Regions from separate parts of the Chitinophaga defluvii genome, predicted to be linked through region 2. Evidence: riboswitches for the same ligand, from Rfam matches in the RefSeq annotation. Region 2 holds a riboswitch; each other region holds the start of a gene.
What was found. A riboswitch is a leader RNA that binds a small molecule or an ion and turns the genes downstream of it on or off. The one in region 2 is predicted to bind S-adenosylmethionine.

Region 1 (10,773 bases), on a different contig from region 2:
AGGAGGGCACTGACGGTACCGAAACCCGCTTTAAGTAGGTGTCCACATCCTGTTGGGTATAGATCTGGCCCTGGATGGGATCTATAAAAAACAAGATCCGGTAATCGTCCGGATGAAGTGGCGCTGTAAAGTCTATAAAGGTGTCAAAATAAGCGAGGATAAACTGCCGGGGAATGTTTACCGCATATACGGGCAGGTCCAGCATAGCGCAGAGGCTCTGGTATACGATACCATTGGTGAGGGGGTTTCCTTTTTTGGATTCCATCACCTGGTTCATAAAGAACTGGTTTTTGCGCTGGTAGGATACTTCTTCCCCTTTCAGTCCAAAGTAGTTATAGATCATGCTGTTGAGCACATTGATCTGTTCCAGGGGAGTGAGATAGTTATTCAGCTCCAGCCAGATATTACGTTTGATACGTTCTATTTCCATCAGCACCTGAGCAGGCTGCAGATCGGGATATTGGTACCGGGCAGCCAGGATAGCCCCTTCCATGAGGTCGGGTACTTCATGACGGCCCCATATACGCAATGCTTCCTGAAGATCATGATAATGCACGCGATGGATGAGCAGTTCTATCCTTTCCTGGATAGATTCATCAATCGTGTTTTCCCACAGGTTTTCCAGGTTAGGGATGATTTCTTTACCGTACAATAATATTTTATTGGCTACGGTGTCGAATACTTCCTGATCCGGATCATCCAGGAGATGAAATAAAGCATGTATTTCGTTGTTCTCGTGCATATGCGCTATAAGTTGGCAGTAAGAAATCTGCAACCGGCGGTATTATACTACCGGCTGCCAACTGCCGACTGCCTGTTGCAACTATCAGGCCTTTTTCTTTTTTGCAGGTGCTTTCTTTTTAGGAGGATTGGCTTTTACGTCTTCAATGATCGCCTTCGCTTCTTCCACCGTCAGGTCGGCAGCAGTATCTATTTTCTCTTTAGGTATTTTAAAGTTCCGCAGTCCCTGTTTAATATAAGGTCCGTAAGGGCCTTTCAGGATCTGGATTTTTTCCTTTTCAAATACTTTGATCGTACGTTCACTTTTGGCGGTACGTTTTTCCGCGATTAATGGCCCTACCTCATCCAGTTCTACGGTATAAGGGTCCATTTCTTTTTTCAGGGAATAGAATTGTTTGTCATGTTGTGCATAAGGACCAAAGCGTCCAATGTTTACCACTACATCACTACCTTCAAACTGGCCCAGTGTCCGGGGCAGTTTAAACAATTCCATCGCTTCTTCCATGGTGATGGTTTCAATGCTCTGGGTAGCTTTCAGTTTGGCAAAGCGGGGTTTCTCCTCATCTTCTGCCTTACCTATCTGGATCATCGGGCCATAGCGTCCCATGCGGGCCACGATAGGTTTTCCACTTTCCTTATCTTCACCCAGCAGGCGTTCTCCCTTCACCCTTTCTGCATTTTCCAGGGTGTCTTGTACTGCTTTATGGAAGGGTTGGTAGAAGTTGTTGAGCATTTTGTTCCAGACCTGTTTACCGCCTGCAATTTCATCAAACTCTTCTTCAATTTTGGCAGTAAATCCGTAATCCATTACGGAGTCAAAGTATTGGTTGAGGAAGTCTGTAACGATCATGCCCAGGTCGGTAGGGAATAGTTTGGACTTTTCCGCACCGGTATTTTCTGAGTCGGTATTTTTGCTGATCTGGTTATCCTTGAGTAAGAGGATGCGGTATTCTCTTTTCACGCCTTCCTTATCCCGTTTTTCAACGTAGTTACGTTTCTGGATAGTGGTGATGGTAGGCGCGTAAGTAGACGGGCGGCCGATGCCCAGTTCTTCCAGTTTCTTTACCAGGCTGGCTTCCGTATAGCGTGGTGCCGGACGGGAGAATCTTTCAGTAGCCTTCATTTCTTTCAGGTCCAGCGCCTGTTTTACTGTTAAAGGCGGCAGAGAACCTTCCTGGTCTTCCTCTTCTTCCGTTACATCTTCCTCATCGCGGCTTTCCAGGTATACTTTCAGGAATCCGTCAAATTTGAGTACTTCACCGCTGGCGGTCAGTTCCTCGTGATTGGTGGAGATATCTATTTTGGCGATGGTTTTTTCCAGTTCTGCATCACTCATCTGGCTGGCAATGGTGCGTTTCCAGATCAGGTCGTACAGTCTTTTAGTATCACTGTCATCATCGGTATGATTTTCCATATAAGTGGGCCGGATGGCTTCGTGCGCTTCCTGTGCCGACTCATTTTTATTTTTGAATTTACGGTGCTGGTGGTATTTTTCCCCGAAGCTGGTGTTGATCTCTTTCTGGATATTAGCCAGGGCGGTATCAGACAGGTTTACGGAGTCGGTACGCATATAGGTGATCTTCCCGCTTTCGTACAGTTTCTGCGCCAGGAGCATGGTTTTAGACACGCTGTATCCCAGCTTACGGCTGGCCTCCTGCTGGAGGGTAGAGGTGGTAAATGGCGCCGCCGGAGATTTTTTCCCCGGTTTAACCTGGATGTCTTTAACAGTATAAGCCGCCCCTACGCATTGCTGCAAGAACTTTTCTGCGTCTTCCGCTGTTTTAAACTTGGTAGGGCCTTCGGCTTTAAAAGAGATGTTTTTACCACTGATATCTTTGCCGGTAAACCAGGCCTCAACTTTAAATGTGCTTACAGAGTTAAAAGCGTTGATTTCCCGTTCCCTTTCCACGATCAGCCTTACTGCTACAGATTGTACCCGGCCGGCAGAGAGGGAGTTGCGCATACTCATTTTGCGCCAGAGTACGGGAGATAGTTCAAAACCTACTATTCTGTCGAGGATACGGCGGGCCTGCTGGGCGTGTACCATGTTCATATCCAGCAAACGGGGTTGCCTGACTGCCTTTTCGATCGCCGATTTGGTGATTTCATGGAAAACGATCCGTTTTGTATTTACCGGATCCAGGCCTAATACCTCACATAAGTGCCATGAAATGGCTTCCCCCTCACGGTCCTCATCCGTTGCCAGCCAAACCTCATCGGTTTCCTTGGCCAGCTTCTTCAGGTCCTTCACCACCTTTTCTTTATCTTCAGGAACTATATATTTAGGTTTGAAGTTATTTGGAATGTCAATCCCCATGTCATCCTTTTCCAGATCACGGATGTGACCGAAGCAGGATTTGACCTCAAAGTCATTACCTAATATTTTTTCAATGGTCTTGGCCTTTGCTGGGGACTCAACTATAACTAGATTTTTTGCCATGAACGGTGCTTTATTGCGCTACTAAATACGCAAATTTTTGTAAAAAAAATACAAATGCGATTTTTGCAAGTATATAAAAGTAGGTTGAAAATAAAAAATAAGGCTACTTTTCTAATGTTGCAATTTTTTGTAATGTAATGAAATTAGCGGGTATGGAGCTTATTTACGTATATTCATACTTAGAGGGGCTTTTATAAAAAATAAATAAAATGGATATAGTTATTATAGGCGCTGGCAATATTGCACATTGTTTTGGTCACCTGCTGAAGCTGCATGGACATCAGGTGGTGCAGGTGATTAGCCGTAACAGGGAGCATGCGAAGGAGCTGGGTGAAATACTGAATGTACCGTATACGGACGATATGACGGATATCCATATGGATGCAGATGCCTACCTGCTGGCGGTAAGTGACGCGGCATTGCCAGAGCTGAACGACCAGCTGCGGTTGGGAAAAAGGATTGTAGCACATACTTCGGGGGCCGTATCGCTGGACGCGATTTCCCGGATCTCGACCCATACAGGTGTCTTATATCCCCTGCAATCTATCCGTAAAGAGATTAAAACGTACCCACCTATACCTATTATAATGGAGGCCAGCAATGATGAGGTACTCCGCCGGCTGCAGGCATTGGCCCAGAGTATTGCCTCCCGTATTGAGGTAATGCCATCGGCCCAACGGCTCCGCCTACACCTGACTGCCGTGTTGTGTAATAATTTTACCAACCACCTGATTGCCAGGGCCAAAGCGTATTGTGAGCAACAATCGCTGGACTTTACCCTGTTGCAGCCCATTATTAAGGAAACCTTTGACCGGTTGGAGAAATATCCGCCCCAGGCGGTGCAAACAGGCCCCGCACTCCGGCAGGACGAGATTACAATGGCTCTGCACCGCTCCCTACTGGAAGGGGACGACCAGCTACAGCTGGTGTATCAGGTATTGTCCGACAGTATTTACCAGTTTCATGCCGGTCAGCGCTAACTGCCAGGGGGGACGCTATTCATATAATATATATTATATGGCAGGCCCCCGTTTGTAATAACCTTGGTGAAGTGGCTTTTAAAAAATATTTTTGCGGTCTGTTTTAAATGATGGGCATGTATAATATTACATTTAAGTTTGAGCAGCAGGGATTGGAAGAAGTAACCGTTAAAAATGCACCGGAGGGAGACTCGATCCTGGAAGTAGCACTTAAGCACAACATCCGCCTGCATCATAATTGCGGTGGGGTATGTGCCTGCAGTACCTGTCATATTTATATAGATAGCGGGGAGGAACTGGTAGAAGAGATTACAGACCGGGAGGAGGACTTTATAGACCGGGCGCGTAATCCGCGGTTAAATTCACGTTTAAGCTGTCAGTGTATTTTACAGGAAAGTGGTGGACAGGTGCTGGTAACTATTCCGGATCAGACGTTGATCCATGGGGAATAGGTAATTAATAAATCCATAATTAATCATATTATGCTGCATTTTGAACCCCCCATTCACTGGAAAGACTATGAAGATATAGCGATTAAGCTGTATGAACGTTTCGGCGCAGAATTTACAGAGAGTAAGATCTACCGTATCCGTTTTACCGACCTGCTGGAATGGGTATTGCAGTTGCCGAATTTTGAGGGCAAACGGGAAGAATGCAATGAAGGGCATCTGGAAATGATTCAGAGTACCTGGGTATATGAATGGCGGGATAGTCAGAAATAGCTGCTTATAAAAATCAAGGATCAAATGAATGTACTTTCGCTGTTTAAGCCGGTTAAAACTTTTGTATTGGATGTGGATGGTGTGCTTACGGACGGTACAGTGCAGTTATTGCCAGGCGGGGAGTTATCGCGCAGGATGAATATTAAGGATGGGTATGCGTTGCAGCTGGCAGTGAAGATGGGCTACCGGGTGGTAATCATTTCAGGGGGCAAGTCGGAGAGCGTTGTAAGCCGGTTGCAGGGATTAGGCATCCGTGATATTTACACCGGCGTACATGATAAGAAGGAAAAGCTGGAAGATTATGTGCTGGAGCATGGTTTACAATGGGAGGAAATCCTGTTTATGGGAGATGATATCCCGGATTACCGGCCTATGCAAATGGTAGGACTGGCGGTATGTCCGGCAGATGCGGTACCGGAAATTAAAAGTATTTGCAGATACATTTCTCCTGTGGGAGGAGGTCAGGGCTGTGTACGGGAAGTAATAGAAAAAGTACTGAAGCTCAATGATCACTGGATGATGGACGACAGTGTGCGGAGCATATAGTCGTAGTACATTTACCGCAATTTTGAAACCATGAAGCTTTTACCAGCATTTTTCAGACTAATAAGATATCCTAATCTTATATATATAGCACTTACCCAGTTTTTATTGCAATACTGTGTAGTGGCACCGGTATTGGTGAAAAGCGGCGAGGTCCCTTCCTTATCCGGTGGCGAGTTTTTTTTACTATCATTATCCACCATATTAATTGCAGCCGGTGGATATATTATCAATGACTACTTCGATATCAACATTGATATTATTAACAAGCCGGATAAAATGGTGGTAGATAAGATTATCAGCCGCCGCTGGGCGATGGCCTGGCATACCATTTTTAATATGGCAGGTGTTTCCCTTGGATTTATTGTAGCCTGGAAAACCGGACAGATATACCTGGGATTAACACAGGTGATCAGTTCCCTTTTGTTGTGGTTTTATTCCACTTCCTTTAAGCGGCAGGTATTGATCGGTAATGTGGTGATATCCTTACTGACGGCGCTTTCTGTGGTGGTGGTAGGTTTTTATGAAAAACAGATCTATGAAAGCTTTGAGGCTATTATGTCTCCGGTGGGCCGTAAGCTGATCCAGATAATAGGTATTTATGCCTTATTTGCTTTTATCATCTCTATGGTACGGGAAGTGGTAAAAGACCTGGAAGACATGATAGGGGACAGCAAGGATGGTTGCCGGACCATTCCCATCGTATGGGGCATGCAGCCAGCTAAACGGTTATGTGATGGGTTGTTCCTGGCATTACAATTATTGTTGGTGATGGTGGAGCTCCGGGTATGGATCTTAGGTTGGTGGATCGCCATTGTATACCTGCTGGTATTTGTACAATTGCCTTGCATATATGCCTGGGTGTTATTAAGAAAAGCGCATCTGCCTGCCCATTATCATAAAGTAAGCTCCCTGGTAAAATGGGTGATGCTCACTGGTATTTTATCAATGATATTCTTTAAACTTTTTCTTTGATGTATAAGGGTAAACGGGTGATCCTGGCTTCTCAGTCGCCCAGGCGTAAACAATTACTGGAACAGGCAGGTGTTGCATTTGAAGTAAAGGTGGTAGCAACGGAAGAAACTTTCCCGGAGGGCATGCCAGTTGCAGAGGTACCTGTACATATTGCCCGTCAGAAGGCGGCAGCAGTAGCCACATTATGCACTTCGGAAGATATTGTGCTTACAGCAGATACGGTAGTGGTACTGGATGAGACCATTATAGGAAAACCAGTTGACCGGGAAGATGCTATCCGTATATTAACGGCATTAAGCGGGCGCACGCACCAGGTGATCACCGGTGTAGTGATCAGACAAGGCACATCAGAACAAGCCTTTTCCAAAACCACTGCCGTACATTTTAAACCACTCACACAAGAGCAGATCATTTATTACATAGATACTTATCAACCCTTTGATAAAGCTGGTGCTTATGCCATCCAGGAATGGATAGGCGCCGTAGGCATTGATGGCATCAATGGTTGTTTTTATAACGTGATGGGACTTCCGGTAAGTAAGGTGCTGGAAGTATTGGAAACGATGTAAAAAAAGAACGGCGCAAATAAATTGCGCCGTGAGATTGGTTGGTTGAGCGTAAAACGCAAATATTATTCCAGCACCAGGATGTTTACATCTTTGTTGGTAAGCCAGTCTGCTTCTTTTAATTTCTCCAGGTTAATGACCCCTACTATATAACGCCAGGTAGGAGATTCATACTTTTCAGAGATGCTGTAAAACTCGGAGAGTTCCACATGTTCCGGGTTTTTATACCGCAGGTATATTTTTAACTGTACATCATTGGTAAATGCCGGTTGGTTAGCTTGTTTGATCTTTTTGTATTCATACCGGTAGTTATAAAGCAATGCAGAGATATCTGATAATACGGCACTACCAGTAGCAGTACCACCAGCACCTTTACCTACAAAGAATTGTTTGTCGGTAAATGCGCTTTCCAGCAGGATACCATTGTACTCGTTATCCACATCCGACAGCAGGTTATGTTCTTTAATCAGGTGTGGCAGTACATAAGCAAATACGCTTCCGTTTTGACGGCGGCAGTTACCGATCAGCTTGATGGTACAGTTTCTTTGTTTGGCAAACTGGATATCAAAATCGTTCAGGTGATGGATCCCGAAGTTGAACACTTCTTCCGGCTTTACAAAAGTGCCAAAGGCATGTAATAGCAGGATAACGATTTTGAACTTAGGATCGTAGCCTTCTATATCCAGGGTAGGGTCCGTTTCGGCGAAACCTTTATCCTGTGCTTGTTGCAGCGCAGTTTCAAAGCTCAGGTTCTCTTCAAAAATTTTTGTCAGTATATAGTTGGTAGAGCCGTTGCAGATACCTTCCACTGCATTGAGCAGGTCGTTGTCATAATATTCTTCCAGGTTGCGGATAATGGGAATGCTGGCGCAGCTGGAGCCTTCATAGAGGAAAGGCACTTTGTTATCTACCTGCAGCTGATAAAGCGCCGGGAGGTTTTCTGCGATCATGCGTTTGCTGGCACTTACCACTGCTTTGCCATTGCGGAGTGCAGTGCTTACAATTTCAAAAGCCGCCTCCGTATCATTGATCAGTTCTACCACCACATCGATAGTAGGGTCCTGCAGTATTTCATTTTTATCGGTAGTAAAATAGCTGGAATCTATAGACCGTGGTTTAGAAGGATCTTTGATACATATTTTTTTGATACGGGCATTAATACCTTTTGTTCTATTGAGTACTTCGTATAACCCTTGTCCTACGCATCCGAATCCAAAAATGCCTAAATTGATGATTTTTTTTTCCATACTTTATTTATACTTCTGGTTTGATGAGCTGCAGGCTTTGCGCCGGTAGCTGTAAGCTGTTTTTATTTTGCTGAATGGTGTATTACTGTAAAATGGTAATCTGTTTGCCGGCCGGGTGATTTAATTTTTCCAGTGCCTGCTTGAGATCATTGATCAGGTCTTCCGCATCTTCAATACCAACAGACAGGCGGATGCAGGAGTCCTGGAGTCCGGCCTTTTTACGGAAGTCTTCCGGGATAACCCGGTGGGTCATGGTAGCAGGATGATTGAGCATACTTTTCACTCCTCCGAAACTTTCTGCCAGTTTAAAAAGTTTAGTAGCATTTACGATGCGGATGGCATTTTTAATGTTATCATTTTTCAGGGAAAAGCTTACCATAGCCCCATAATACTTTTGTTGTTTACGGGCGATGTGGTGGTTTTTATGAGTAGCCAGACCAGGATAAAATACTTTGTCAACCGCCGGGTGGGCTGCCAGCCAGGTAGCAACAGTCATAGCATTGCTGCATTGTTTTTCCAGGCGCAGGCATAATGTTTCGATCCCTCTCACCGTAAGCCATGCTTCAAAAGGGCTGAGGATACCACCGGAAACATTCTGGTTAAAACGTATCTGATCGGCCAGGGATTTATTGTTGACCACTACGAGGCCGGCAATCACATCGGTATGTCCCGCCAGGTATTTAGAAGCACTGTGGATCACAATATCCGCCCCTAATACAATAGGTTGCTGCACCAGAGGAGTGGACAAGGTATTATCCACTACCAGGAGGATATTATGTTGTTTGGCTATTTTACTGATAGACTTGATATCAGATATTTTAAGGGTAGGGTTGGTAGGAGATTCCAGCCAGATAATGCGGGTATTGGGTGTAATATTTGCCAGTACTTTATCTGTGTTGCTGGTATCCACATAGTTTACTTTAATACCAAACCGGTCAAACATATGATTGAATGCCTGGAAAATACCACCGTAGGTATCTTCCACTGCCATGATTTCATCTCCTGTTTTGAGCAGTTTCAGGACCGCGTCAATAGCCGCCATCCCACTGGCAAAGCCAAAGCCCGCATATCCTTCTTCCAGGTTACAGATCAGGTCTTCCAGTACCTTGCGCGTAGGATTGTTGGCACGTGAAAATTCAAAGCCCTTATTAATGCCCGGCGATTCCTGTACAAAGGTGGAGCTTTGATAAATAGGCACAGAGATAGCGCCTGTCAGCTCATCGATGGGAATGCTGTGTATTAATTGTGTAGCTGTTTTCATGTGCTGTTTTTTTAGTGGTTATCCGTAAGGTACGGATAGCCCATGTCATTCATTCACGTATGTCCGCAAATGTTCTTGTTTTAACGTAACAAATCTTTGAGAAAGGAGGGGTATGGGCAAAAAAAAAGCACTTCCGGTTGTTGGAAGAGCTCAATAATCTTAATAGGAACGAAGATGTTTCTCTGCCAACTTATCTATCTCCAGTATAGGTATACTGAAGCCGGAATTAGCACCTTTTCCCGTTTTACAACGAGATGGTTGCTAAGGCATCGCAGGGCCAAGTCCCTCCGCCTTTCTGGATAAGTCATGTAAAAGAACTGCGTGCAAAGGTAAGCGTACTTTGGTGAATTTTCCAAATGGGTATCAAATTTAATTTTATTTACGTAAATTGGTACTTTGTTCTCCTTTTATGATGTTTTTTTAACTGAAATCAGCTATCCGGGAATTTGTCATGCCGGATAAGCCGGAAGCATGCAACAATTAAACATTAATATAATGAGTGTTAACCCCCTACTCACAGAAGAGTTATTTCAGCACATCTGGCAATTCCGTTTATTTAGCCAGGAAGGGCTTACTACAGTAAGCGGCGAAAAGGTGCAGGTGATGCATCCCGGACAGCACAATCAACATGAAGGGCCTGATTTTACTGCTGCGAGGCTCAGGATCGGCGATACTTTATGGATGGGAAATGTGGAGCTGCATCTTAAAACATCTGACTGGTTCCGGCATGGGCACCAGCATAATCCCCGGTATAGCAATATCATCCTGCATGTGGTATTTGAGCATGACATTGCCGCGCCGGTAGCTCCATATACGCCTTGTATTGTTTTGCAGGAGCATATTCCCAAATTGTTATTAAAGAGGTATGAGCAGTTAAGACAATCACTTCGTTTTGTTCCCTGTGCATTTGGAGCAGCTAAGGTACCATTGCTTACCTGGTATAGCTGGAAAGAGCGGTTACTGGCCGAGCGATGGGAGCGGAAAACCAGTAATATGCAGGCCTGGCTGGTATACAACAAATACAATTGGGAAGAGGTATGCTACTGGGCAGTAGCCCAGAGCTTTGGTACACCGGTAAATGCCCTTCCCTTTTTACAGCTGGCACAATCTTTACCGCATCACTTACTGATCCGGCACAGGCCTGGTTTAATGCAGCTGGAGGCATTATTGTTCGGGCAGGCTGGGTTGTTAAAAGGAGCGTTTATAGAGGAGTATCCCCGTCAGCTCCAGGAAGAATATCACTATCTGCAGCATAAGTACCAGTTGAAGCCGCTGGTACCTTATGCATGGAATTGGCT
Region 2 (10,773 bases):
ATACGGTTGCAGCAATGCTTGTAACCAGGGTACTAAAACCTAAAAAAGGAGTGGCCACTTAAACATTCACCGCCGTACTCTTTTCCTGATAAATCAAGGCTGATTTTTCAAACGCCCTATCCAGGTCAGCCAGCAAATCCGAGGCTTCTTCCAGTCCTACCGACAGGCGGATCAGGCTATCCGCCACTCCTGCCGTACGGCGTGTTGCTGCAGGGATAGATTTATGTGTCATGCTGGCGGGATGACACAATAAACTTTTGATCCCTCCCAGGCTTTCCGCCAGTTTAAAATACCCCGTGCTGGTTACAAAGGCAGTAGCCGCTTCTTCCGTATCAGTTTTCAATGTAAAAGAGACAATGCCTCCGAATCCTTTGGCCTGCCTGGCCGCCAATGCATGCCCGGGATGGGAAGGTAAGCCGGGATAATACACCCTTTCTACTGCCGGATGTTTTTCCAGGTATTCAGCAATTATCTGTGCATTCGCGCAATGTTGCTTTACACGCAAATGCACTGTTTCAATACCCCTGATCAGCAGGAAACTGTCAAATGGCGAAAGAATAGCCCCGCATGCATTCTGATAAAACCGGATCTCGTTTCCCAGTTCCTGTGTTTGGGTAATCACCAACCCTGCAATCAGGTCGCTATGCCCACCCAGATATTTGGTGGCACTATGTATTACAATATCTGCTCCTAACGCCAATGGCTGTTGTAATACCGGAGAGGCAAAAGTATTATCTACACAAAATAAACATCGGTTGGCTTTTGCGATTTTTGCAATAGCGGCGATATCCGATATTTTCAGGGTGGGGTTCGTAGGTGTTTCCAGCCATATCAGTTTGGTAGCAGGTGTGATAGCATTGAATACTGCTTGTGTATCTGCTGTATCTACATAATGCACCTTGATGCCGAACTTTTCATATACTTTATTGAATAGGCGGAACGCGCCCCCATAGATATCATCTACTGCTACTATTTCATCTCCATATTTTAGCAGTTTAAGCACAGCGTCAATCGCAGCAAGACCACTGGAAAAGGCGGTACCAACTGCCCCTCCTTCCAGTTGTGCTATGATTTTTTCCAGCGCTGCCCGGGTAGGGTTATTACTTCTGGCATAGTCATATCCTTTATTGATCCCTGGTGCTTCCTGCACAAAAGTGGAAGTTTGATAAATAGGTACGGCAATAGCACCTGTTTGCGGATCTACAGGGATAGCATGGATTAATTCAGTAATTGTACTCATCGGTTGTGTTTTTTAGTTTGATGATAAAATTGATTAAACAGTGTGTGGTGTTGCTTATCAGGAAAGAAGTACGGGAGGAGGAAGATGAGCGGAAAGCGGGTCTTTACAAGTCATACCAACCTTAAGGCATTGGTATAAAACCAAAAAACTCACCTGGCAGCCAGATGAGTTTTCTCTATTTTGAATAATGTAAAGTAAACCTGAATACTGACTTATCTTTCCTCCTTTCAGGAGGATGGATGAAGCACCTGTCTGCAGTAGTGTACTGTAGATGGTTGCTAAGACGTCATCGGGCCATTTCCCTCAGTCTTTCTTGATAAGAAACTTTTAAAGAACTGGAGCAAAGGTAAATCAAGAATTTTCAATTTTCCAACAATTGCTTCCTATTTTTTTTGTCCGCTACTTAATGTGGTGGTTGGTGGAGCGCCTCCAAAGTAAGCTGGATCCCCTTTTCATAAGAGCAGGGCACGTAATTGAAGTGTTGAGCAAACTTAGTTGCGTCAAAGATGTAAGGATAATTATTCTGATACAGCATCTCACGTATTTCATTAATCGTGTTATCAAACCATCCTGCCATCCTCATCATCATTCCTCCCATTACCATATATCGTGGTTTTACGTTTAGTTGTGCCGCGATCATATTAATGTATGCTTTTCCGGTAGGTGCCGGATTAGTAGTAGGCAGGTGCCATACCTGGTTGTCGGTATTCTTGTTTTCGGCCAGGAGGAATAATCCTTTACCGGCGTCTGGGGTAAAAGTAAAACTGTGGGTAACCTGGTCGTTGCCCAACCACATAGCGCGGCTACCTTTCGCCAGTTTATCAATAACGAGCATATTCAGGATGCCGGTAGAGGAAGCCCCCGGGCCATAAAAATCTGCTGATCTGGCAATGCTCGCCCGGATATTGCCAGCTTTCACCTCTTCCATCAGCTTGCTGGCGATACGTGCCCGTATCTCTCCTTTTTTGCTACTGGGATGGTAAGGAGTATCCTCCGTCATTTTCCCATTGACTAATCCATACATATATACATTGTCAAAAAAGATCAGCCTGGCTTGGGCTGCCTTGCAGGCATTGATAACATTGTCCATGATCTTGGGCCATGCCACGCCCCATACTTTATGGTCATAAGTTAATCCGGCGCATAAAAAAACCACCGTAGCTCCTTTTACCGCCGCCAGGGTTTGTGCATAATCGGTGAGATCCGCAGGCACCAACTCAGCAACCCCGGCTGTAGTTTGTGGGTTACGTCCTACCAGCCGGACCCGCTTACTGTGTGCCAGCAACTCTTTGGTTAATTCCTTTGCGATAATACCACCGGCCCCTAAAATGGTATATAATGGCGTAGCCTGATCATTGGTAAATGGCATATTCATCTGATTTATGGTTTAAGAGGAAGACGAATGAGAATATAAAATATTTTAAATTTTCCCGGTATATTTATTCTATTGTTATCCTTCACTTAAAGCAATGTCAATCTGATACATTCACATAAACATTTATTACATTATATATGCAAAAATAATGTATATCGTATTTATTATTAAAAGGCTGTAATGCTTCTATGGCATTGAGATATCCATACTAATAAAAAACAAAAAATGCTTTAGCTTTGCTTCGCATTGGCAATAACCCTGATCATGCTTACCATCAAATAACAAGGCCCGGTTTTATGTATATAAATTATGAAAAGAAAGTCTTTTACCGCTTTGCCATTTTAATACTGATGGTAATTATACTGGTATCACTTTTCATGATTGCCTTTTTCCGGAAGAAAAATACGCAGCAGCTGACGCTGGTAGTAAAGGATCTGGTAGCCACCAAAGTAGATATCAGTCATATTGATGAAGCGATTCAGTCATTGTATGCAGCAGACAATAACTTTCGTTTTTATACCCTTACCTACGATAATAGTTATTTCCGCAAATATACAGCAGCTATTCAGCATGTAGCTGAAAACCTGGAAGCAATAGAGAATGAGGATTCTACTGAAGCACATCTGCAGGGATTGCTGGGCGAAAAAGAAGCAAAAGCCAGGCTGTTTATCCGGAGCAAATCATTTATAGATTCCCTGCTCAACATTTCCCAGGAATGGGATACTACTGCGCAGGCACCGATAAAAATTGCGGTAGCCCCCCCGGCATTTGTACAGCGGGAAAAAGTGGATACCGTTATTGAAGAATCTGCAGAGATTGTAAAGGGAAAGCGTAAGCTGTTTGGCAGGCTCAGGGATGCTATTACCAACAAAGTTGAGGTGCAGCAAAAGAAACAGGCGGTTACCACTATTAAGCGTGCGGTAGACAGCAGCCGGGCTTCCAAAGCTTATAATGATGCCCAGCTTAAGAAAGTGCAGGAATATTACAGTAATTTTATCAAGAGTGCACAGGCCAATCACAGGAACCTCAATCGCAAGGAATATGAACTGGTAGTAGCTAACGAACGGCTGTTCAACGAGTTACAGCATTTATTACTGGATTTAAAGCTCAGTGTGCTTGCTGCAACGGATAAAAGACGGCTGCTTTTGAGTAAGGATATTGATCAAACGCTGTATAAAATTGATAAAGGTGCCATTTGGGAAATATCTTTTATATTTTTACTGTCAGTAATCATCATTTTTAACATCTGGCGGTTATACAGATATGATCTGGCCATGTTGAAAGCTAAAAAATCGGCCGAGAGATTTGCTTTGCTGAAAACTGAATTTGTTGCTACGATGAGCCATGAAATCAGGACCCCGCTTAATTCGCTACTCGGCTATACAGAACAGCTTGGAAGAAGTAAACTCAATGAAAATCAACGAGAATCAGTAGAAGCAATAAAGCTTTCGTCAGATATGCTGCTATCCGTCATTAATAACATCCTTGACCTTACAAAAATGGAAACTGATAAAACCATTTTAAACTTGTCTGAGTTCGCCCCAAAACAGACTATTGAAGAGGTAGCCAAAAGCCTGCATGTATTAGCACATGACAAGGGGCTGAAACTGAATACCAACATCTACTTTCCGGCTAATACCCGGCTATTGGGAGATGAATTCCGCTTAAAACAGGTCATCACTAATCTTGTAAGTAATGCGGTCAAATTTACTACACACGGTAGTGTTACCGTCAATGCATCACTGTACCCGGATAAAGAAGGCCAATCCCTGCTTAAAGTTTCAGTAACAGATACCGGCATAGGTATTAATTCTGAAGACCTGTCCAGAATATTTGAAGAATTTATCCAGGGCGGGAATGCCAATCCCCGCAAGCAGGAAGGCAGCGGCCTGGGGCTCCATATCACTAAAAAGATCATAGATCTCCATAACGGAAAAATACAGGCAACCAGCACGGTAGGTAAAGGATCTGTTTTTAGCTTTGAAATTCCCTACAAAACAATCATTCCAACTATTACTCCTGTAAAAAAGACTTCTACAGATGCACAGGAACCGGTTCGTGTACCAGGCAAGGTACCTAATGGACTCAAATTACTGGTGGTAGACGATAGTATCCTGAACAGAAAACTACTGGCCCTGCTGCTCGACAGGATCAATGCCGATTATGTAATTGTTGGCAGTGGTGAAGAGGCTTTTGAATTGTACCAGCAACATCATTATGATATGGTGCTCACTGACATCGATATGCCAGGCATGGATGGTATTGCCCTGACAGAGACAATCAGGGGGATGAACGATAAAAACAAAGCAGGTGTTATCATTGTTGCTATCACCGGCAATGTATTACAGGAAGATCTGGACTTTTACCTGAAAGCGGGATTGAATGACTATATTCTAAAACCTTACCGGGAAGAAGATATCCTGGAAAAGATCAACATACATATTCAAAAGTCGCCTACCCCGGTGCTAAAGTAATCCACAACCAGCATCCCCCTCCTCCTCTATATCCGGTCACTATATGTCCGGAAAGCATATCTATGGCCTGTCAGCAGCATTTCTTCCAGGTGGTAAACACCCGCACTTTTCCTACTGATAAAAATATTTTTACACAAATACCCTACTTAATTAGTGGACTAATAAAAATTCCCCTTATCTTTACACTGTAAATCGTAAAAATCATTCCCAACCACCAGACGTATGCCAGCAGCAAACGTCCTAAAAAACTGAATATGTTCATTATCAACAACAGATATGCGGATTTTCTGGAGGCACCGTTGCCCGAACGTTTCCCCAAGAAATTAAGAAGTATTACAAAGATTAATCCCGCAAAACAGGGCGATACCGCTCCGTTATTCTCCATTCACAGCAGCCAGCACATCGTAAATGGAGGCCTGCTGGAAGATATTGCCGGCATTACCTCCATACAAACTTTACTAACGCGCCCGCTGGTGATTGCATTTTATTCTGTACACTGGAATGGCTACGGCCAGCGTCTGTTAGCCGCGTTACAGGATTTACAGGAAGATATCAAAGTAATGGGTGGACAATTATTGCTACTATCAGCAGAAGACAAGGCCTATTTGCAATACCAGGTAACACAGCAGTCGCTCACATTACCCATCGCACATGACACGCACAATAAAATTGCCAAGAAATTTGGTATTTATGCTGAATCTGATCCTATCTGGGACAGGATTTCCGGTATTAATGCAGACGTACCTATTCCTGCTGTTTATGTGGTATCTCCATTAGAAAAGATCACCTATGATTTTGTAGATCCCTATTTTGAGAAGACATTACCTGCAAGAGAATTACTCACTGCAGTATACAATACCACCGGAGAATATACCTATAGAAAGGCACAGTAAAATCCCTGTTGTTATTTGATATAAGGCAGGAAATTGCGCCGGAACTCCAGGGCAGTATTTCCCTTGATGATATCCATCAGCGCGTCATTTAATTCTTTCAGGCTATTAGGCTTGGTGAGAAATCCGGCAGCCCCCAGCTCCCTAGTTTCGCGCTGATCCAGTTCATGAGAAGAAGTGGTGTATATCACCACCGGAATATGTTTCAGGTGGTCCATTTTTTGTACCTCCGCGAGGAATTGTTTTCCATTGATACGGGGCATATTCAGATCGAGGAAAATAATATCCGGCAGCACGTCTGCCTCCAGTTTTAATAATGCATCTTCCCCATTAATCGCTTCGTTATAGATGATACCGGGGGCAATTTCCTGCAGTACCTCTCCAAATATCATACGATCATCCACATCGTCGTCTATTAAAAGCACTGAGCTATATTTATTGCTATTCTGCATATCAATTTTAATATTTGCAAATCTATGATTTTGCGGCTACTTTAAGAAGTGCTATTCGCTAATTTAAGACGCATTTACAATATGTATTTTAACATTAATATTATAAACCAGTTTTAAATTATTTAAATTACAAATATTTACAACGCGGCACGCCAGTTGTTATATTTGCACACTGCATCACTATTAATCCGGCACATGAACAGGTATTTTACTCAACTTCCACTACAGAGGAAATTAATGCTGATTGCCATTATTCCATTGGTCTGTCTTGTTTTTTTCGGCATACAGATATTTGACCGGCAAAGTCAGGAAATTACCACGATCAACAAACTACTGCTGCAGATTGAAAAATCCACTGCCATTATGCAACTGGCTGATGAACTCCATATGGAGCGCAGGGCCAGTGTAAACTACCTGCTGGCAGGTAATACGGATATTACGCAGGAACGTGCCAGGACAGATGCCGCAATAGCAGCCTTAAAATCCAAAGTGCTGATAGATGATGTTAACTTCTTCAAATATGCGCTTTTAGACAACCTGGCTAAAAAGCGGCAGGATGTCAATAACAAAACCATTTCCCAAAGAGATGTCATAGATTATTATTCCCAGCTTATTCTACGGCTCAATGCTTTAAGCATGCCCCCTACCCCTGATATTCATGTACTCAAAACACTGAAGCAGGATATGAACGGGCAAAACCTGCTTGCACAAATGGCCACTTACCTGGGAATGATGCGTATGGATTATTACTACCTGTTGCTTCGCAAGGAAGCATTCATGGAAGACTTCAGCAGGCTGGAAAACAATTACGACATATACCAGGCGTTAATGGTAGAATTTAATGATAAAGCTACCCCGGCAGCTATCGCCGCTTTCAAAAAAGTACAGGAGGGAGAAGATTTCAGTACTACCATTAACTTTATCAGCAAAGCCATTCAATCCGGAAAAATTGACACCTCCCTCCCGCCGGATAACTGGTGGGATATATCTGCCCAGGGAGTGGACCAGCTAAAAACTGTACAAAGGCAGCTGATAGAAAAAGTGAATAAGGATGCCGGCGTTATTTACACGAAGGAAAATGATTTAAAGACCCAATATTTCGTATTCCTGGTGCTGATTGTAGCCGCTGTCATTTTTATTGTTTTTTACACTATTGGCAATATTACCGATAGCCTGGCCCTACTTAGAACTGCCGCCCTCAAGATTGCTGGTGGTGCTACAGACATACAAGTAGATATTCATTCCAAAGACGCCATTGGCAGCCTTGCCAGGTCTTTCTCGGAGATCAACCATAACAATAAAATACTGGCAGATGCGGCCGAATCTATAGGTAAGGGAAATTTTAATATTGATGTACGGCCGCGCAGTGAACAGGATATGCTGGGCAATGCTGTTGTACAGATGAGGGATGATCTCAAAACCCTTCGTACCAACCATGAAAATAAAATATGGATCCAAACCGGGATTACGCAGATGAGTGAAACCCTGCTTGGTGATAAAGATCTTGCTGATTTAAGCCATACCGCCCTGGAAGATTTTGTACGCTATACCAATGCACAGGTTGGTGTCATGTATATCAAAAACCAGGAAATCCTACAATATGCTGCCGGATATGCGCTTTCCGGTAAATATCCTGCTCCGGACACTATCCCTGTAGGGCAAACGCTGTTGGGCCAGGCGGTGCTGGAGCGAAAGCCGCTCTATCTGAAAGATATTCCGGGTGACTTCCTTTATATTACCAGCAGTGCAGGTCAGACAGTTCCGGCAAATGTGATTATTATCCCTTTATTACATGCAGGTATTGTAGAAGGGGTGATAGAGATTGGGGCCTTTCATCCTTTCCGGGAAGGTATCCTCGATTTTGCGCAACAGGTAGGCAGCAATATTGCAGTAGCGCTGCAATCTACCAAAAGCAGAGTGAAGCTGCAGGAGCTACTGGAAGAAACACAGGCACAGGCAGAGGAACTACAAACACAGCACAGCGAACTGGAAAGCCTTAATGTAGAACTGGAAGCGCAAACCCAAAAGCTGCAGGTATCAGAAGAAGAACTGAAAGTCCAGCAGGAAGAACTCATGCAGTCCAATACCGAACTGGAAGAAAGAAGCCGTTTGCTGGAAGAGAAGAACCAGGTAATTGTAGAACGTAACCTTGACATCCAGCGGAAAGCGGAAGAGCTGGCACTTAGCACCCGCTATAAATCAGAATTTCTGGCCAACATGTCTCATGAACTGCGTACGCCACTTAATTCTATCTTACTTCTTTCCCGCTTATTATCAGAAAACCATGAAAAGAATTTATCTGCAGATCAGATTGAGTACTCCCAGGTGATCCAAAGCTCCGGGAAAGGGTTGCTTACGCTGATTGATGAAATACTGGACCTGTCCAAAATAGAATCAGGAAAAATGGAACTGGAATATATGCCAGTAACCTTATCCGCTGTAGTATCCAATATGCAGGCCTTGTTTGAGCCTATTGCCAAAGAAAAAGGGCTGGCACTGCAGGTACAGCTCTCACCTATGCTGCCCTTGAATATAGAAACTGATCAGACCAGGCTGGAACAGGTACTAAAAAACCTGTTATCCAATGCCTTGAAGTTCACCGCCAGAGGAGCAGTAACCCTACAGGTAACCGCAGGCACAAGCTCTCAAACCATTCAGTTTATCGTAAAGGATACAGGAATTGGTATTGCAGCAGAAAAACAGCAGGTCATATTCGAAGCCTTCCAGCAGGCAGATGGTTCTACCCGCAGAAAATACGGAGGCACTGGTCTTGGTTTATCCATCAGCAGAGAGCTGGTGAAATTGCTGGGTGGGCAAATTCAACTGAACAGCGAGCCTGGCAGTGGTAGTGAATTTGTTGTTACAATTCCAATAGCAGCGAGAAAAGCCGCGCCGCCGGAACCGGTCACTGCTCCTGAACCTATCACGATACCGCCGGCATCAATGGAGCAAAGCCCCCCTGCGGCCTCATCTGCTACCCGCTACCTTGCTACAGTAATACCTGATGAAATAGCAGATGACCGTGGATTTATCAGCAAGGAAGATGCGGTTATTTTAATTGTGGAAGATGATACCTACTTTGCCAAAGCCCTGCTGGATTTTACCCGGGCACGCGGATATAAGGGAGTAATAACAGTACGGGGCGATCAGGCACTGGACCTTGCAAAACAATATAAACCCAGGGGCATCTTACTCGATATTATGCTGCCGGTAAAAGATGGCTGGCAGGTGATGGAAGAATTAAAAAATGATCCGCATACCAAGCCCATTCCTGTACATATTATGTCGTCCATGGAAATGAAAAAGGAAAGCCTGCTGAAAGGTGCGGTAGACTTTATCAATAAACCCGTGGCGATTGAAAATATGCAGCTGATCTTTGAAAAGCTGGAGTTTGTACTGAATAAATCATCCAAAAAAGTACTGATAGTAGAAGAAAATGCCAAACATGCAAAAGCGCTCTCCTACTTTCTCGGCACTTACCAGGTAAATTCAGAGATCAGCAATAATGTGGAAGAAGGTGTTTCGCTCCTGCAACAAAATGATGTGGATTGTGTAATCCTGGATATGGGCATCCCCGATCAGCAGGCTTATGAAACGCTGGAAGCAGTGAAGAAGATCCAGGGATTAGAGCAACTGCCTATCATCATCTTTACCGGCAAAAGCCTATCGAAAGCAGAAGAGCAAAAAATCAAGCAATACGCAGATTCTATTGTGGTCAAAACAGCGCATTCCTATCAGCGCATTCTGGATGAGGTATCTTTATTCCTGCACCTGGTAGAAGAACGTCATCAGCCGGCCTATACCACTAATGGTAAAATGTCTATACTGAATGAAGTGCTCAGGGATAAAACAGTACTGGTAGCTGATGATGATGTGCGGAACATCTTTTCGCTTACCAAATCACTGGAAGCGCATCAGATGAAAGTCGTTTCAGCAGTTGATGGCAAAGAAGCCCTTCAGCAGCTGAAAGACCAACCCAATGTAGATATCGTGCTGATGGATATGATGATGCCAGAAATGGATGGTTATGAAACCATCGCGCAAATCAGACAGCAAGCCGGGTATAAGGCATTACCGGTTATTGCCGTTACAGCCAAAGCCATGATGGGCGACCGGGAAAAATGTATACAGGCAGGCGCCTCTGATTATATATCCAAGCCGGTAGATGTGGATCAGCTATTATCCCTGTTACGTGTTTGGCTATACGACCGGGCTACAAAATAGTGCACATGGAAACGAAGAAAGACATACTGATTATTGACGATGATATGCGCAATATCTATGCGCTCAAAGCGGTGTTACGCTCCAGGGGACTCACCTGTATCTCTGCAGGTAGTGCCGA
Region 3 (10,773 bases), 1.8 Mb from region 2:
CCCCCATACTCAATATCACAATAGCGTTGATAAATGACAGTAAAATATAGGGCACTACTTTTCCTGCAATAATCATTACCGGGGGCAATGGAGATACCAGCAATATCTCCATAGTACCGATCTCTTTTTCTCTGGCAATCGTAATAGAGGTCATCATAGCTGATACGAGCAATAATATCAGCGTCATTACCCCCGGCACAAAAAGGTATACACTTTTTAAAGCCGGGTTGTAAAGCATCCGCACCGAAGTATCAATTGTAAGCGGTAGTTTGGTTTGCCGGTTCAGGTCCTGCTGATAGGTCCCAATAATAGCATTCGCATAATTCAGTAAAGTAGTAGCCGTATTAGGATCACCTGCATCTGCCAGTAATTGCAATGGTGCTTTTTTAAGATGGAAAAAAGACTGCCCGAACTCAGGCGGTATTACTATCGCCATCTTAATATCGCCTTCCTTAAATGTGGGTTCAATCTGATCATTATGCTGGAGATAATGGGTCACTTTAAAATATCCGGAGGCAGTCATACGCTGGATCAGTTGCCTGCTATATACATCTCCCGATTGATCCAGTACCGCTATACTTGCATTTTTTATTTCGTTGGTGATAGCAAACCCGAACAGGATGATCTGCACAATGGGCATCCCAAACAGGATAAGCAGTGTACGCTTATCCCGGAAAATGTGGTAAAATTCTTTCTGTGCAAAAACCAGGAATTGCTTCATTTCCATTAAAAATTAACCATGATGAATTACAACCATTGCGGTATTACTTTCCTCTTGCCAATTGCAAAAACACATCGTTCATGGTAGCAGCCCCGAATTGATCTTTCAATACCCTCGGCGCCCCCAGTGCCGCTATTTTACCATCTACCATGATCGATACCCTGTTACAGTATTCTGCCTCATCCATGTAATGTGTGGTTACAAAAACGGTAACACCTCTGTCGGCCGCCTCATAGATCAGGTCCCAGAACTGCCGGCGGGTAATCGGATCTACCCCACCCGTTGGCTCATCCAGGAATACGATAGACGGGTTGTGTATAATTGCGATAGAAAAAGCCAGCTTCTGCTTCCAGCCCAATGGCAATGCACTTACCAGCTGATTAGCCACCTGTGGAATACCCAGCTTCTCCAGTAATTGTCCTGTCTTATCCTTTATCTCCTGATTACGCAAACCGTAGATACCTCCATAAAAACGGATATTTTCCTTCACCGTCAGGTCTTCATACAAGGAAAATTTCTGGCTCATATAACCAATACTCTTTTTCACCTGTTCCGTTTGGGTGTACACATCGTATCCCGCTACCTGTGCGGTGCCGCTCGTAGGCTTCAGCAGTCCGCACAGCATGCGCATGGCCGTCGTTTTACCGGCACCATTGGCCCCCAGGAATCCAAAGATTTCTCCCTGTTTCACTTCAAATGTGATGGCATTGGTAGCGATAAAATCGCCGAATTTTTTAGTAAGTGCTTTGGTAACTATCGGATCCATGCTGATAACTAAATAAGTAATGATCAAATAATGTACTTAACGGCTTTCCATCATTTCGATAAAACAATCTTCAATACCCGCAGCAATTGGAAAGATGTCCAGATCTTCATGCTGCTTCCCTTTCAGATAATCCCGCAGCAGCTGTTCATCCGCCTGATCATTTTGCAGGGTCAGGTGCAGGTATTCTCCAAATGCATAGCAGCTGTGGGTATGTTCAAACCCGCGCAGCTCCTGCAGCAAATGATACATGTTTTTAGCCCGTAATGCCCACATGGGTTTGGAGAACTGTGCCGTAATATGCTGAGGTGTATCAATCCCCATTATTTCCCCTTTTTGTATCAGGGCTACACGGTCGCATAAGATGGCTTCATCCATATAAGGCGTAGATACGAGGATAGGAATACCTTTTTGCTTCAGCCGTTGCAGCATCTCCCAGAACTCTTTACGGGAAACGGGGTCCACCCCGGTAGTAGGTTCATCCAGGAATAATACTACCGGTTTATGAATCAGTGCACAACATAATGCCAGTTTTTGTTTCATTCCTCCCGATAACTTCCCGGCAGGCCTGTTTTTAAAAGGTTCAATCTGCACATAGATGTCGCGGATCAGGTCATAATTGGCAACAATGGTGGTATTAAAAATGGTAGCAAAAAAGTGCAGGTTTTCTTCCACCGTAAGATCCTGGTAAAGAGAAAACCGCCCCGGCATATACCCTACTATCTTTCTGATTGCTTTATAATCTTTTACCACATCCAGGCCATTTACCGTAGCATTACCTTTATCCGCCAAAAGTAAAGTGGTGAGTATGCGGAATAAGGTAGATTTCCCTGCACCATCCGGCCCTATCAATCCAAACAATTCCCCCGGCTGTACATCAAAAGAAATATCCTTTAGTGCCTGTACAGCGTCAAATTTTTTATATACACCGGTTACTTGAATAGGAGTTCCCATGGTATTATGGTTTTGAGAATTGTAGTTCTCCCGGCATGCCTATTTTGATACTGCCATCATTCTTTACTTTTACCTTAACAGCATATACCAGGTTGGTCCTTTCTTCTTTGGTCTGTATTACTTTAGGCGTAAATTCTGCTGCAGCAGACACCCAGGTGATGGTCCCCTTCCATTCCCGGTATTTCCCTTCCGGCGCATCCGTCAGCACTGTTACAGGCGCTCCTATTTTTACCTGTCCCAATTGTTCTTCACCTACATAGGCTCTCAAAATAATTTCGGACAGGTCAGCTATTTTATAAAGTGCTTTACCATAGTTTACCACCTCTCCTTTTTCCACATATTTAGTCAGCACTGTTCCGTGGAGGGGATTGGTGATGCGGGTTTGTGACAGTTGGTCATTTACCTGTGCCACCTGTGCCTGTAAAGGTTGCGTTTCGGAAGTAAGTCCGGTGGTTTGTGTTTGCAAAGAAGAGGCCAGGGAGGTATATTGTTTTTCCAGCACTGCTATCTGTGCATTGATATCATCCAGTTGTTTTGATGTTGCAGCGCGGGCATTGAGCAGGTTGGTAATACGTTGCTGTTCTCTTTTCTGTGTAGCGATCTGTTCGCGGATTACCTGCAGTTGCGGACCTGCATCTGGTCTTTTGCTGAGTACTGCTTTAATATTTGCCTGCAGCTGCGTCTTTTTCAGGTGCAGCTGTGTAGAATCAATCCAGCCTACAATAGTATCTGCAGGTAATATCATGCCTTCTTCCACACCAAACACTAATATTTTGCCGGTACCTTCTGCGGAAACAATGGTTTCTACTGCCTCAAAATTCCCGTAGGCATCTGCTTCATGTTTATTGGACTTGCAGGCCATTAAGGCAGTAGCCAGTAGTATTCCCGTAAATGTTGTTTTCATGATGACGTGTTTTTACAAAAACAGTGAGTGCTTAATATCCCTGAATAAGCTGGTAGTTGATATGTGCCATAGCCAGCTGTATTTCGTGTGTGCTTTGATTGATGTGGGCCTGTGTTTCCGCATTCAGGTCCGACAGGTAATCGTGTACGGTGATCACGCCATTATCCAGCTGAGCTGCCGCAGCTTCCTTTACCCTGACACGCAGCGTAATGATCTCCCGGTCTTTATCCAGTATTTGTTTCAGCTGGTCTATTTCTGCCGCCTGCTGTGCCAGCTGCACCCTGGTATTGAGCGTAAAAGTAGCTGTCTGGCTGGCAATATTCTTTTGCTGTAATGCCAGCACCTGTTGTTCATTCCGCTGATACCGCCAGTTCCATAATGTCCAGTTGAGCCGTACACCACCCGTATAAAAAGCTGCAAAATCAGTATTCAGCATATTTAATCCGGGACGGCCGTATCCTCCCTGTACAAAGGCGCTGATACGCGGCAACTGCTTGCTACCCGTTAATGCAGATTGTTGTTTGAGTACATCTGATTGTAAGCGATACAATTGCAGTTCCGGCCGGTTGAGTGTATCCGCAGGTGTAGCTATTACTACTCCGGGCATTACCAGTTTTATTGCAGACACTACCTGCTGGCCGATAAGCAGCTTTAGCACTTCTATCGAGGAGCCTTTGGAGGATTGCGCTGCAATCTCCTGCTGGTTTATCTTTAATAATTCTGCCTGTAAAAGGTCTACATTAGAAGGCAACACAGTACCATTATTGACGCCTGCAGTCAGCTTTTCTATTCTTTGTTGCACATCTGCCTGCGCCTGACGGGAAGCAGCGATATACTCTTCCGCCAATAATGCACTGAAGTACACCTGCGTTACCTGTTGTTTCAGGCGATATAGTTCCACTTCTACTTTCTGTTGCTCTGATTTTTGCTGCAGGGATTGTAATGCTTTTTGTTCACGGGTAAATCCGCCGTCATACAGCAGCTGCTTTATATCTATGGTGGCTCTGTACTGGTCTTTAGGCAATACAGGAATCGTCATGTTAGGAAGTTTGATGGGGATCTGTGTTACATCAGACTGATAAGTAGCTTGTCCGTTTAATTCTGCCTGTGGCAGATAGGCCGTGTTGCTGTTTTTGTTTTGCCATTGCAGGATCTGGTCCAGCACCGTTTGCTGCTTCAGCAATGGGTAGTTTTCCCTGGCCAGTTGCTGGCATTGCTCCAGCGTAAAAACAGTGCTATCCTGAGCGCTGGTTTGAGTAGCTACTAACAATAAGCACCAAACGAACTTTTTCATTATCAACTATTTTATTTAACTAAATGGTTAATAAGCAAATAAAAAAAACTACGGCCTCAACGCCGCCAGAATAAACTCTACCAATACCCGTTTGCGATCTTCCATTATCATACGGAACTGCACATCATCTATCTCAGCCACTGCCTGAAACAGCGGTTTGGCAACAAATGGAAATACGCTCATGGAGAGGATATTCATCACCAGCTGCACCGGACTTATTTTCCGGATAGTGCCCTTTTCACCTTCTTCCACAATTTCTCTCATAAAAGCAGCTACATTAGGAAATCCTACCCTGGCTTTCAATTCCCTGATGAACATTTCCGGATTCTGCGTGATTTCATGCAGAACAAATAAGGGGAGTTGCGGATTAGCCGTTAAAGCTGTTATGTAATTCTCTATAATTGCCTTAATCTTTTCCGGAAAAGGCATCTTCGCTGCCAGGATAGTATTCAGATTGGTCATGACCTTATTGATCGCTTCGTTAAATACTATTTCAAACAGCTTATCCTTGCTCCGGTAGTAATAATGCAGCATTGCTTTATTAATCCCGGCCTCATCTGCAATATCCTGCATACGCGCACCTGCCAATCCTTTTTTTGTAAAGATCTTCTTGGCTGCTTCAATAATCTGTTCTTCCGTATTTTTTTCCGCGTTCATATCAACTAATATGTTTAACCATTTGGTTAATACAAAAGTAATACTAATTCCTAATCTGCCAACTTTTTTTTGAAAGGGCTATTCAGGGATTAGAAATTGGGCACATTTATGATGTAATAATTAAAAAAACTACCAGTCAACACAATAATATCGCAGGTACCCACTAATTGTTTTTTAAATATTTAAGGTTAAATTTGCGATATCCTTATACTGTATTTGAACAACCTGTAAACAGGTCATTTAAAAGACCATACTATTATTCCATGAAGTATTACCAACTTTTGCCAATTATCTTGATTTGCCTTGCCGCTTGCCATCAGCCCGATCAGTCAGCACAGGAAAATGCCACAGACGTTCCGCTGGCAGCACAAAGTACCGCTGCGTCAGGAACTTCCAATATAATTACCATTACTACTCCCTGTGCTATTTTCTGTACACCGGACAGTACAAAAATTGAAGCCATAGAAAAAACAAATACAGACGAAGCTTTTTATACGCTGGCTGATGACAATCTCAATTACATGGCTGCCGACAAAGAATTGCTGGAAAGCAAAGGCATTAAAATCATAGATGTTACGAATAATAACACTTTACATTTTAAATTGTCGGATGGCACCTCTCATAAAATAGATATGAATGATCCGAAGTATGGCTGGGAAATATTTTTGTTTGACGGAAAAACAATGCCTTTCAGGGCTAATATCAATGATATTCCAGCCAGCCTGAACAGCTATAATATGGAATAGGATCTTAAAAATTAATGATATTTAAAAAGTCCGGTAGCATTTTCATCTACCGGACTTTTTATTTTAATCAATACATCAGGCTCCTTAAGTCCTCTGCTCTCCTTTTATGAATTACCTGCTACACCTGCTTTTATCATGGATTATTATTAGTCCATAAAATTTATAGACTATTATTTGGAAAATAAAATAACCCCACCTATCTTTGCACTACCACTCTAATTAATCACCACCATTAATTAGTTAATTTATACAGAAGAAGGGAGAGTCAGGCTCTGCGAACTTCTAGCAACTTTCCTACCCTGGAATAAGTGCTAACCTGGTAACGATATGTAAAATATAAATTGACTAACCATGAACAACAATCATTACCACCGCAACTGCCACCGATGTTGCATTTACTTCACCCGGCCAGGGAGCGCTTGTTGCTAAAAAGCCTTTCTCCGTTTATTCAGGATGTGTGAGCATGCAGGAATGCTTGTGTCCTATCTATTTGCCATTCCGCATCAGGAATGAACGGAGTAGCTATGGCCACAATCTACTCCCCTGAAAACCAAAGTCATTTAATCCAATTAAAAAATCAACTATGAAAATTAGTAACCGTCTTGCTGTAGCAAGCCTGCTGGCTGCTTCCGTATGGAGTACCGCCGCACTGGCTTCCCCCAAAAAGCCCTTTATAAAAGAAGGTATCTGGCGTGGGGTATTTACCATTAGTGAATCTGAAGTTCCCTTTAATTTTGAATTAAAAGGGAAAGATCCTGAGCATGCTGTATTTACCCTGCTGAACGGATCCCGTCGGGATGAGTTCCATGTAAAGCGCATTGGTGATGATTCACTCTTCATTAAAATGAATACATATGATGCCGCACTGGTAGCCAGGATAGCATCTGATGGAAAAATCACAGGGGAATACCGCAGCCTGGTGCCCAACTTCCGGGGCAATGCATTGCCTTTCACCGCAGAGTATGGCAAGTCTTACCGCTTTGCTGAACCAGGCACAGCCAACCCGCCTGCGTATGACCTGTCTGGTAAATGGGACCTGAAAATATATAGTAAAGAAGCCACTCCAAACAGAATAGGGTTATTAAAACAAAATGGTAATAAGCTCACCGGGGTGATCCTGTCTGTGGTAGGCGACAGCCGTGAACTGGAAGGTACGGTACAGGGAGACGAATTTGTATTATCCGGCTTTACCGGCCCCAGCCCCATCTATATTAAAGGAAAGATTAATGATGATAAATCCCTTTCAGGGGAATTAAGCCTGGGTATTTACAACAATATCAAATTTGATGGTGAAAAAAATGCTGCTGCCGAACTTCCTGATCCCTACAAACTTACCTACCTCAAAGAAGGGTATAAAAAACTTGACTTCACTTTACCCGACCTGAATGGGAATAATGTATCTCTCAGTGATGAAAAGTATCAGGGAAAAGTAGTCATTGTGGAAATCATAGGTACCTGGTGCCCTAACTGTACCGATCAGACCTCCTTCCTGGCGCCCTGGTTTCATAAAAACAAAGACCGTGGCGTAGAAGCCATTGCCATTGGGTTTGAACAAAAGGATGATCTGGAATATGCCCGTTACACCTTGGGTAAACTGAAAGAAAAATACAATATAGAATATGATATTTTGTTTGGCGGTATTGCTGATAAGAAAGTGGCTTCAGAAAAGCTCCCCGCGCTCAACCGTATGATGGCGTTTCCAACCACGATCATTATTGACCGCAAGGGAGAAGTACGTCAGATCCATACGGGCTATACCGGAGAAGTTACCGGCACCTATTATAAAGAATATGTAGCCAAATGGAATAAAGATCTGGATGCGCTGCTGGCAGAACCCATACCTGCAGAAAAAACAGTAGTGGCCAGCAATGGACATTAATGCGAAAGCGCCCCTGATCTGTCTGGTAGTTTCCTTTTTCCAAATCCTGTAAGGCTGTTCCGATAGCCTTACAGGTACTAGCAACACCAACATTCATTCGATAATATTTATATCACCACCAGCTAACAATACCATATATGCAACGCTTAAATTCTCTTGCCCTGATTGCTGTAATATTTGTTTTAATGGCTTTTACCGTTCAGATATCCCGGCAACCAGCTGCACATAAAAGCACCGTTAACAATCCCGCTCCTGCTAAAATCACTACTTTCCTGGTAAACAACCAGCAGAGCAAACTTACGTGGACAGGCAAAAAAGTGACCGGCGAACACTCCGGTAACATCAACATCAACGGAGGTACATTACAGGTAGAAAACAATGCCCTTAAAAGCGGCACCTTTACCCTGGATACCCGCACTATTACCAATACAGATATTACAGACCCGGAAACCAGGAGTAAATTGCTTACCCATCTGAAAAGTGATGACTTTTTCTCCGTAGAAAAATTTCCTGTTGCCGAATTCACTATCACCGGTGTTACTGCAAAAGGTACGGGAAAATACGACGTTGCCGGTAAGCTTACGATTAAAGGTATTACCAACAACATCACTTTTCCGGCAACTATTGCTGTGGCCAACAACAAACTTTCCGCAAAAGCGAATATTAAAATAGACCGTACCAAATACGATATCAAATTCCGTTCAAAAAGCTTTTTTGAGAACCTGGGCGACAAAGTTATCTATGACGATTTTGACCTGGATGTTGTACTGGTAGCAAGCGCACAATAAACACTGTATAAAAACCAACCATTATCTAAGCAGGTTGTTATCATACCCCTGGAGTAACATATCATTCCAGGGGATATGCTAACACATCCGGAATCCCCCTGAAGCAACTTCCATTTTACATCCTGTTTAACAGGCAGGATATACCTGCCCTAAAAGGCTGCAAAGCCTTTAACAGGAATCGTATTGCCTGAACTCATCAACCATTGCTAAGCATGATCATAAGAAGAATGATATTTCTATTGCTGGGTGGCCTATCAATAGCCACACTATTGGCAGGTTTTCAAACAAGCCGGAACAACAATACGCCGGTTACCAAAGCTCAGTTGGGAGAACAATTGTTTTTTGACAACATCCTCTCTAAAGACAAAACGCTCAGCTGTGCCTCCTGTCATTTGCCGCAATATGCTTTTGCAGATACGGTTGCCTTCAGTAAGGGAATTAATGGTACACCCACTACCCGCAACACACCTGCTATTACCAATTTATCCGGCAGGCCTAACTATTTCTGGGATGGCAGGGCAGCTACCCTGGAAGAACAGGCATTACAACCTATCATTTCTCCTGCAGAGATGGGCTTACCTATACAGGAAGCAGTTGACCGGCTCAATGCAGATGTAGTTTACCAGCAAGCTTTCCGGCAGGTATTCAATACCCCCGTTACAGAAAAGAACCTGCTCCAAGCTATTGCAGCATTTGAACGTACCCTGGAAACTGCCAACAGTCCGTATGACAGGTATATCAACGGGGACGATCATGCGATGTCCCCCGAAGCCATCCGGGGCAGGTTATTGTTTATTGGTAAGGCCAACTGTAACAACTGTCATTCCGGTGAAGATTTTACCGCAGACCGCTTTAAAAACATCGGTTTGTATAATGGTAAAAACCTACTGGATGCAGGCAGATTTGATGCCACCAGGGATACTGCACACATGGGCTTTTTTAAGGTACCCGGCTTAAGGAATGTAGCTGTTACAGCACCATACATGCATAATGGCATGTTTAAAACACTCCGGGAAGTGATTGCATATTACAATAAACCGGATGTAGTTGTTCATGATGGCATTAACCGCGACCTGTCACTTAATGCACCACTAAATCTCAGTGAGCAGGAAGTCAGTGATCTGGAAGCATTCCTGGTAGCACTTACAGATGACCGTTTTGTGAAGAGGGTCGCTCATTAAACCCAGGAAACATCAGGCATTGCCAACAAAACATCATTGCTCATAGCTAGCAGCTCTAAAAAAGATACACATGAAACAAAAAATACACCTCCTTTTTTATACGCTATTATTCATCATACCAGCTATTGCACAGGAAAAGGTTATCACCGGTGTGGTAGTATCTGCACGGGACAATACACCACTGGCTGGTGTTTCGATCGTAGTAAAAGGTACGGGGCAGGGAGTAAGCTCCCGTAATGATGGCACCTTCCAATTAAATGCCCCTAAGGATAGTGTGCTTATTTTCTCCTTTATCGGATACCATTCCCAGGAGGTCATTACCGGTAATAACAAAAGACTCTCTGTATCCTTACAGGAAAACAGTAAGGCCCTCAGTGAAGTACAGATTGTGGGGTCTCGCAGTGCTAACCGCACCAAGCTCAATTCTCCGGTACCGGTAGACATTATAGATATCAGGACATTACAGGAAACAGCCCCACAAACCAGTATTACACAGTTATTGCAGTATGTATCACCTTCCTTTCATTCCGTAAATGGTAGCAACGCCGGTGATGCCGGTTCAGCACTCAATCTGGTACAATTAAAAGGGCTGGGAGTAGATCAGTTATTAGTACTGGTAAATGGTAAAAGAAGGCATAAAAGTTCCAATGTAAACTGGGGTGGATTAGGTAATGGCGCTACCGGTTACGATCTGAATGCTATTCCTGCAGGTGCCATAGAGCGTATAGAAATATTAAGGGATGGCGCAGCAGCGCAATACGGTTCTGATGCCATTGCTGGTGTGATCAATATTGTGCTCCGGAAAAAGACAGATGAGCTGACAGTAAGTAGTACTGCCAGTACCCGCCGACGGGGAGATGGATTAAGCACGCGTACCAGCGCCAAT

Region 1: linked by a shared signal. The riboswitch ahead of ABR189_RS26460 (trans-sulfuration enzyme family protein) and the one ahead of ABR189_RS09905 (trans-sulfuration enzyme family protein) in region 2 are both predicted to bind S-adenosylmethionine.
Region 3: linked by a shared signal. The riboswitch ahead of ABR189_RS03220 (peroxiredoxin family protein) and the one ahead of ABR189_RS09905 (trans-sulfuration enzyme family protein) in region 2 are both predicted to bind S-adenosylmethionine.

The regions. Positions count from the first base shown of each region.
Region 1 covers NZ_JBEXAC010000002.1:3,103,865-3,114,637, forward strand. Annotated here, with positions in the region: gene ABR189_RS26415 (transglutaminase-like domain-containing protein) at 1-742, opposite strand, end outside; gene topA (type I DNA topoisomerase) at 827-3,181, opposite strand; gene ABR189_RS26425 (Rossmann-like and DUF2520 domain-containing protein) at 3,391-4,161, shown strand; gene ABR189_RS26430 (2Fe-2S iron-sulfur cluster-binding protein) at 4,278-4,613, shown strand; gene iscX (Fe-S cluster assembly protein IscX) at 4,644-4,883, shown strand; gene ABR189_RS26440 (KdsC family phosphatase) at 4,908-5,429, shown strand; gene ABR189_RS26445 (geranylgeranylglycerol-phosphate geranylgeranyltransferase) at 5,460-6,401, shown strand; gene ABR189_RS26450 (Maf family protein) at 6,401-6,970, shown strand; gene ABR189_RS26455 (homoserine dehydrogenase) at 7,033-8,214, opposite strand; gene ABR189_RS26460 (trans-sulfuration enzyme family protein) at 8,297-9,475, opposite strand; SAM riboswitch class I at 9,663-9,781, opposite strand; gene ABR189_RS26465 (DUF2851 family protein) at 9,971-10,773, shown strand, end outside.
Region 2 covers NZ_JBEXAC010000001.1:2,631,453-2,642,225, forward strand. Annotated here, with positions in the region: gene ABR189_RS09900 (dicarboxylate/amino acid:cation symporter) at 1-62, shown strand, start outside; gene ABR189_RS09905 (trans-sulfuration enzyme family protein) at 59-1,240, opposite strand; SAM riboswitch class I at 1,450-1,563, opposite strand; gene ABR189_RS09910 (NAD-dependent epimerase/dehydratase family protein) at 1,644-2,615, opposite strand; gene ABR189_RS09915 (hybrid sensor histidine kinase/response regulator) at 2,912-5,089, shown strand; gene ABR189_RS09920 (redoxin domain-containing protein) at 5,344-5,982, shown strand; gene ABR189_RS09925 (response regulator) at 5,994-6,431, opposite strand; gene ABR189_RS09930 (response regulator) at 6,669-10,655, shown strand; gene ABR189_RS09935 (response regulator) at 10,661-10,773, shown strand, end outside.
Region 3 covers NZ_JBEXAC010000001.1:839,746-850,518, reverse strand. Annotated here, with positions in the region: gene ABR189_RS03255 (ABC transporter permease) at 1-721, opposite strand, end outside; gene ABR189_RS03250 (ABC transporter ATP-binding protein) at 765-1,487, opposite strand; gene ABR189_RS03245 (ABC transporter ATP-binding protein) at 1,524-2,438, opposite strand; gene ABR189_RS03240 (HlyD family secretion protein) at 2,443-3,342, opposite strand; gene ABR189_RS03235 (TolC family protein) at 3,374-4,636, opposite strand; gene ABR189_RS03230 (TetR/AcrR family transcriptional regulator) at 4,685-5,293, opposite strand; gene ABR189_RS03225 (hypothetical protein) at 5,557-6,039, shown strand; SAM riboswitch class I at 6,282-6,382, shown strand; gene ABR189_RS03220 (peroxiredoxin family protein) at 6,623-7,918, shown strand; gene ABR189_RS03215 (YceI family protein) at 8,056-8,706, shown strand; gene ABR189_RS03210 (cytochrome-c peroxidase) at 8,919-9,887, shown strand; gene ABR189_RS03205 (TonB-dependent receptor) at 9,958-10,773, shown strand, end outside.